Linked DNA regions of Amycolatopsis mediterranei. The protein of the gene in region 2 interacts with the protein of the main gene of each other region in a pairwise test. Links are inferred from orthologs where the notes say so. Each region holds a gene or a part of one and is shown on either strand. Other genes may lie near its edges.

What was found. The genes of interacting proteins can lie anywhere in the genome.
Region 1: the proteins of sufU (region 2) and ISP_RS08930 interact in binary tests that used the Escherichia coli proteins (3 or more experiments, as listed by UniProt). The link is inferred for Amycolatopsis mediterranei from one-to-one orthologs.

Annotation. Positions count from the first base shown.
Region 1 is NZ_CP100416.1:1,865,449-1,868,945, reverse strand. Bases 140-3,104 are described here. They hold ISP_RS08930 (cysteine desulfurase family protein), read right to left. Parts: upstream 2,238-3,104; coding sequence 1,041-2,237; downstream 140-1,040. Other genes in these bases: ISP_RS08925 (MFS transporter), read right to left, coding at 2,302-3,104; mnmA (tRNA 2-thiouridine(34) synthase MnmA), read right to left, coding at 140-1,036. In the rest of the region: more of mnmA, read right to left, coding at 1-139; more of ISP_RS08925, read right to left, coding at 3,105-3,497. UniProt on the Escherichia coli protein: Master enzyme that delivers sulfur to a number of partners involved in Fe-S cluster assembly, tRNA modification or cofactor biosynthesis. Catalyzes the removal of elemental sulfur from cysteine to produce alanine.
Region 2 is NZ_CP100416.1:3,120,745-3,124,089, reverse strand. Bases 346-3,345 are described here. They hold sufU (Fe-S cluster assembly sulfur transfer protein SufU), read right to left. Parts: upstream 2,071-3,345; coding sequence 1,621-2,070; downstream 346-1,620. Other genes in these bases: ISP_RS14915 (cysteine desulfurase), read right to left, coding at 2,067-3,345; ISP_RS14925 (metal-sulfur cluster assembly factor), read right to left, coding at 1,223-1,624; ISP_RS14930 (DUF4184 family protein), read left to right, coding at 439-1,215; ISP_RS14935 (YnfA family protein), read right to left, coding at 346-421. In the rest of the region: lepB (signal peptidase I), read right to left, coding at 1-59; more of ISP_RS14935, read right to left, coding at 89-345. UniProt on the Escherichia coli protein: A scaffold on which IscS assembles Fe-S clusters. Exists as 2 interconverting forms, a structured (S) and disordered (D) form. The D-state is the preferred substrate for IscS.

The DNA.
Region 1 (3,497 bases), 1.3 Mb from region 2 along the record:
CGGGGCGGTAGAGAACGACGACCTGACCCGGAGCGACCCCGCGCAGCGGCTCGCGCAAGTGCACCGTCATGGTGTCGTCGTCCACGTCGGCGACCGCATCCACGATCCCTCCGTGGGCCCTGACCTGGACCACGCATTCGGTGGGTTCGGTCAACGGCCGGCCGCTGGGCCAGGTCGCCCGGTCAGCCTCGATCACCTTGACGCCCAGGTCGGCCACGGAGCCGACCTTGACGGAGCCCGACACCGGTTCGAGCGACAGGACGTACCGAGGACGGCCGTCGGGCGCCGGAGCATCGATCCCCAGCCCCTTGCGCTGGCCGACCGTGAACCCGTGCACGCCCGTGTGCCGGCCGAGGACCGCACCCGTTTCCGCGTCCACGAGCTCGCCAGGACGCTGTCCCAGCCGGTTCTCCAGGAACTTCTTGGTGTCGCCGTCCGGGATGAAGCAGATGTCGTGGCTGTCCGGCTTGTTGGCGACGGACAGGCCTCGTCGCTCCGCCTCGGCCCGCACGTCGGTCTTCCAGGAGTCGCCCAGGGGGAACATCGCGTGACTGAGCTGGTCCGGCGTCAGCGAGGCGAGTACGTACGACTGGTCCTTGCCGCTGTCCGCGCTACGACGCAACTCAGGCACACCGTCTACCACGGTGAGACGCGCGTAGTGACCTGTCGCGACCGCATCGAATCCCAGCGCCATCGCCTTTTCGAGGAGCGCTTCGAACTTGATCTTCTCGTTGCAGGTGACACAAGGATTCGGGGTGCGCCCGGCGGCGTATTCGCCGACGAAGGTTTCCACGACCTCTTCGGTGAAGCGCTCGGCGAAATCCCAGATGTAGAACGGGATTCCGAGGATGTCAGCAGCTCGCCGGGCGTCGTGTGAGTCCTCGATCGTGCAACACCCGCGCGAGCCGGTCCGCAGAGTTCCCGGTTTGGCGGACAGAGCCAGATGCACCCCGACGACATCGTGCCCGGCGTCGACCGCGCGCGCCGCGGCGACCGCCGAGTCCACTCCTCCGCTCATCGCGGCCAAAACCCGCATTGCCTTACACCTCTTGCTTCTGGGTCTGCTTGCGCATTCCGGCAAGGCCGGCCTGCCGGGCGCGCATGACGACGCCACCGATCTCCGCAGCCACGGCGTCGATGTCCGCGGCGGTGGATGTGTGGCCGAGTGAGAAACGAAGGGAACCGCGAGCCGCTGCCGGGTCGGCCCCCATGGCGAGCAGCACGTGGCTTGGCTGGGCGACGCCTGCGGTGCACGCCGATCCCGTCGAGCATTCGATGCCCTTGGCGTCGAGCAGCATCAACAGGCTGTCGCCGGCGCATCCGGGGAAGGTGAAGTGGGCATGGCTGGGCAGCCTCTCGCCATCTCCACCGTTGAGGACGGCGTCGGGGACCTCGCGTCGGACCGCCTCGACGAGCTCGTCTCGAAGCTCCTCAACGCGCTTCGCGTAGTCGGCTCGGCACGCGACGCTGATTCGGACGGCAGCTGCGAAACCCACGATTGCCGGGACGTCCAGGGTGCCGGAGCGAACGTTGCGTTCCTGGCCTCCGCCGTGCAGCAGAGGCGCGCAAGGCACGTCCCGTCCAAGCAGAAGCGCTCCCACTCCGAAGGGTCCGCCGAGCTTGTGCCCGGTCAGGGTGAGCGCTGCGACGCCGCTGGCGGCGAAGTCGACCGGCGCGGCCCCGACGGCCTGGACCGCGTCGGTGTGGAACGGGATGTCGAACTCGGCGCACACCGACGCCAGCTCGGCGATCGGGTTGACCGTGCCGACCTCGTTGTTCGCCCACATCACGGTGGCCAACGCCACGGTCTCGGGATCCGCGGCGATGGCTGCCCGGAGGATGTCAGGCGACACCCGTCCCTGGCTGTCCACGTCGAGCAGTGTGACCTCGGCGCCGCTGTGGGCCTCGAGCCATTCGACGGTATCCAGCACAGCGTGGTGCTCCGCGGCACCGCACAGAATGCGGCGACGCTGCTCCTGCTCGCCGCGACGAGCCCAGTAGATGCCCTTGATCGCGAGGTTGTCGCTCTCGGTGCCTCCGCCGGTGAAGATCACCTCGGAGGGACGGGCGCCCAGCGCCTCGGCGATGGTTTCGCGGGCTTCTTCGACCATCCGGCGAGCCCGGCGGCCCGAAGAATGCAGTGCCGAGGCGTTGCCCACGGTGGACAGCGCCTCGGTCATCGCCGCTATGGCTTCGGGCAACATCGGAGTGGTCGCCGCGTGGTCGAGATAGGTCATCGCTGTTCCAGGGTAGTCCGCTCCAGCGCGTTACGAAGCCCACCCTGGTCCTCGAAGTGGGCTGTCACACCTTTGACGGCCACCGCCCGGTCAACCGGACACCCACGGCCGCGAGCGTCACCAAGGCCACCGTGAGCAGCGCCATCGCCGGCGACGGGTCTAGAACCGAGCCGACCGCGCCGAGCAGGACCCCACCCAGGCCGATGAGCAGCGCGGAGCCGATCCAGTCCGCGAGTTGCATCGCCGAGGTATTGAATCCACGCTCGCCCTCGGGCGAGTAGCGGAGCAGGAGGACGGACATCGCGGGCATCGCGATCCCCATGCCTGCGCCGCCGACCGCGCAGGCCACGAAGGCGACCCAGCCGGGAAACCACGGTTGCGAAACCAGACCGAAGCCCACCAGGCCGGCCGCGACCAGCCAGAACCCGGTGCGCAGCGATGCCTCTCGCGACCAGTCGAGGTACCGGCCTTGCGCTGCCGACGCCGCGGACCAGCCCAGAGCCGTGATCGTCAGTGGCAGGCCGGCGAGGGCGGGGCTGTAACCGTGGACCGCGCTCATCGTCAGCGGGAGATACGCCTCCATCCCGGCGTACGCTCCGGCGATCAGGGCACGGGAGGCGATGACCGTCGGCAGGCCGGGGCGGGAAGTCAACGTCCCGGACGGCAGCAGCGTGCGGAGCGCATAGCCCAACGCGATCAGTCCGACCGTGCCGTAGCCGAGCGCGATGAGTGACTGATGCTGAGCCGCCCACGTCAAGGCTGCGACGCCGAGCGCGGCGATGATCGCCTGCGGCACGCTCGCCCGTCGCCCGCCCGTGGCGGGTTCGTGGCCGGGCAAGCGCCGGACGACCACGGCCAGCATGAGCACGCCGACAACCACAAGCGGAACCAAGCCGAGGAAGACCCAGCGCCAGCCGACGCTGACCGTCACGACTCCGGCCACCGAAGGCCCGATGACCGCGGGCAGGACCCACGCGGCAGCGTTCGCCGCGTAGATGACCGGACGTTCGTGGTCGGTGAACGTCAGTGCGATCAGGAGCGAGACCGAGACGAGGAGCAATCCCGCGCCGAAGCCCTGCAACGCGCGGCCGAGGAGCAGCATCGGCATCCCGCTCGCCGTTCCCGCGACCAGGAGACCGGCCGCGAACAACACGGGCCCGGCGAGCAGGGCCGGCGCCGGGCCGCGGCGGTCGCCGATCCGGCCCGAAAGCACCGTCGCGACCACGCTGGAGATCAGGAAGATCGTGAAAGGCCACGAGT
Region 2 (3,345 bases):
GAGATCCAGCGCCGCTTCGGCACGTCAGGCGGTGCGGGCGGGAAGGCGAGTTCGGTCACGCCGATCTATCGCCCGCCCACCTGCGGCGTTACCCGGTGCGAGGCGCGTACATGATCACCGCGACCCCGGCCAGGCACAGCAAGGCGCCGATGACGTCGTAGCGGTCGGGGCGGTAGCCGTCCGCGACCACGCCCCAGGCCAGCGAGCCCGCCACGAACACCCCGCCGTACGCGGCGAGGATGCGGCCGAAGTGGGCGTCCGGCTGGAGGGTCGCCACGAAGCCGTACACGCCCAGTGCCACCACCCCGCCGCCGATCCACAGCAGACCCCGGTGTTCGCGGATGCCTTGCCAGATCAGCCAGGCGCCGCCGATCTCGCACACCGCCGCGGCCAGGAACAGGACGATCGACCGCAGGACCACCCCGGGATACTAACCCCGTGCCGTTCACACTGAGTCATCCTGCCGCTGTGCTCCCCCTGGCGCGACGACCGCTGGTGCCCTCGGCGCTCGTCGCCGGGTCGGTCGCGCCGGACGTCTTCTGGTTCGTACCGCGGCTCCACAGTGTGGGCCTGACGGAGACCCACGAGTTCACCGCGGTCCTCTGGCTGGACCCGCTCATCGCGCTCGTCCTGCTGGCCGTGTTCCAGGTGCTGCTGAAGCGGCCGCTCCTGGCGCTGGCACCCGGCCCGCTCGCCGGACGGCTCCCCCGCCGCTTCGACTGGCGGAAGCCGGGCTGGATCGCGCTTTCGCTGGTGCTCGGCGCCGCCACGCACGTCGGCTGGGACGCCTTCACCCACGAAAGCGGCGGGCCGGCGTTCTTGCGGACCCCGCTCGTCACCGGCGTCGACGTCGGCCGGCTCATCCAGCTGATCAGCACGATCGTCGGCGCCGCGATCCTCGCCTGGTGGCTGTGGCGCTGGTACCGCACCGCCCCCGTCACACCGGCACCGTCGGGCATCCGCCACCGCAAGACCGTCGCCGCGTTCCTGGCGGCAGGCACGCTCACCGGCGGGCTCCTCGAAGCGCTGCCGTTCCTGGCCCACCACGACCCGATGACCCGCGCCGACGTGGCCGGCAACGCGACCTACCTGCTCGTCACGGGCGCCTGCAGCGGGTTCGTCGTCGCGCTCGTGCTCTACGCGCTGGCCTGGCACGCGCGGTATGGGGCGTTATACACCAAGCGGGCCACCTCGGAAGGTGACCCGCTCGACTAAAACCGGTTCAGACGGTGAAGCCGAGGGCGCGCAGCTGCTCGCGGCCGTCCTCGGTGATCTTCTCCGGGCCCCACGGCGGCATCCAGACCCAGTTGATCCGGAAGTCCTTGACCAGGCCGCCCGACGTCAGCGCCGCCGACGTCTGGTCCTCGATGACGTCGGTCAGCGGGCAGGCCGCGGACGTCAGCGTCATGTCGATGGTCGCGGTGTTGTCCGGCTCGACGCGGATGTCGTAGACCAGCCCGAGGTCGACGACGTTGATGCCGAGCTCCGGGTCGACGACGTCGCGCATGGCTTCCTCGACGTCCTCGAGCTTGGCGAGGTCGAGGTCCTGCGTCGCGGTGGTTTCGGCGTCGAGATCGGCGGCCGTGCGGCCCTCGCGCGCGTCGGTGGCGGTGTCTTCGGTCATGCTTTCTCAGCTCCACTGGTGGTCCGGGCGACGGCGTCCTTGAAAGCCATCCAGCCGAGGAGGGCGCACTTCACGCGGGCGGGGTACTTGGCGACGCCCGCGAAGGCGACCCCGTCCTCCAGCACGTCCTCGTCCGGCTCGACCTTTCCCTTGCCCTGCATCAGTTCCACGAAGGCGTCCATGGTGGTGAATGCCTCCTCGACGGTGTGCCCGACGACCAGGTCCGTCATGACCGACGTCGACGCCTGGCTGATCGAGCAGCCCTGGCCGTCGTAGGAGACGTCGGCGACCTTCCCGTCGTCGAGCTTCACCCGCAGCGTCACCTCGTCGCCGCAGGTCGGGTTGACCTGGAACGACTCGGCGTCGAACTCCTCGCGCAGGCCGCGCCCGTGCGGGTGCTTGTAGTGGTCCAGGATGATCTCCTGGTACATGCTCTCCAAGTTCACTGGCTCACCCCGAAGAACTTCTGCGCCTCGCGGACCCCGGCCACCAGGGCGTCCACTTCGGACAGGTCGTTGTAGAGGTAGAACGACGCGCGCACGGTCGCCTGCGCGTTGCAGGCCCGGTGCAGCGGCCACGCGCAGTGGTGACCGACGCGGACCGCGATGCCGAGGCTGTCGAGCACCTGGCCGGCGTCGTGCGGGTGCACGCCGTCGATCACGAACGACACCGTCGCGCCGCGGTCCGCCAGGTCCGTCGGCCCGATGATCCGGACGCCCGGGATGGCGCCGATGCCCTCGAGGGCCGCCGCGGCGAGCTCCTTCTCGTGGGCCGCGACGCGGTCCATGCCGATGGCCGAGAGGTAGTCGACGGCCGCACCGAGACCGATGGCCTGCGACGTCATCGGCACGCCTGCCTCGAACCGCTGCGGCGGCGGCGCGAAGGTCGAGCCCTCCATGCGGACCATCTCGATCATCGACCCGCCGGTGAGGAACGGCGGCATCGCCGACAGCAGCTCGGTGCGTCCATAAAGGACGCCGATGCCGGACGGGCCGAGCATCTTGTGCCCGGAGAACACGGCGAAGTCGACGCCGAGGGCGTGGAAGTCGACCGCGAAGTGCGGAACGGACTGGCAGGCGTCGAGCACGGTGAGCGCACCGACCGCCTTGGCCTTCTCGACCAGCAGCGAGACGGGGTTGACCGTGCCGAGCACGTTGGACTGGTGCGCGAACGCGACCACCTTGGTGCGCTCGGTGATCAGCTCGTCCACATCGGACAGATCGAGGCGGCCATCAGGGGTCACCTTGAACCACTTCAGCGTCGCCCCGGTGCGCTGGCACAGCTGCTGCCACGGCACGAGGTTGGCGTGGTGCTCCATTTCGGTGATGACGATCTCGTCACCCGGGCCGACGACGAAACGCGCAGCTTCGGGACCGGCCGTGGCGGCGTTGCTCATCGAGTACGCGACGAGGTTGATGCCCTCGGTCGCGTTCTTCGTGAACACCAGCTCCTCGGCGTCGGCGCCGACGAACTCCGCGATCTTCGCGCGCGCGGACTCGTAGGCGTCGGTCGCCTCTTCGGACAGCTGGTGGGCACCGCGGTGGACGGCGGCGTTCGACGTGAACACGTATTCGCGTTCGGCCTCGAACACCGCGGTCGGGCGTTGCGACGTCGCCCCGGAGTCCAGGTACACCAAGGGTTTCCCGTCGCGGACCGTACGCGACAGGATGGGGAAGTCGGCCCTGAGGGCCGCCACGTCGAGTGGCACAGAGCTGGCCGAG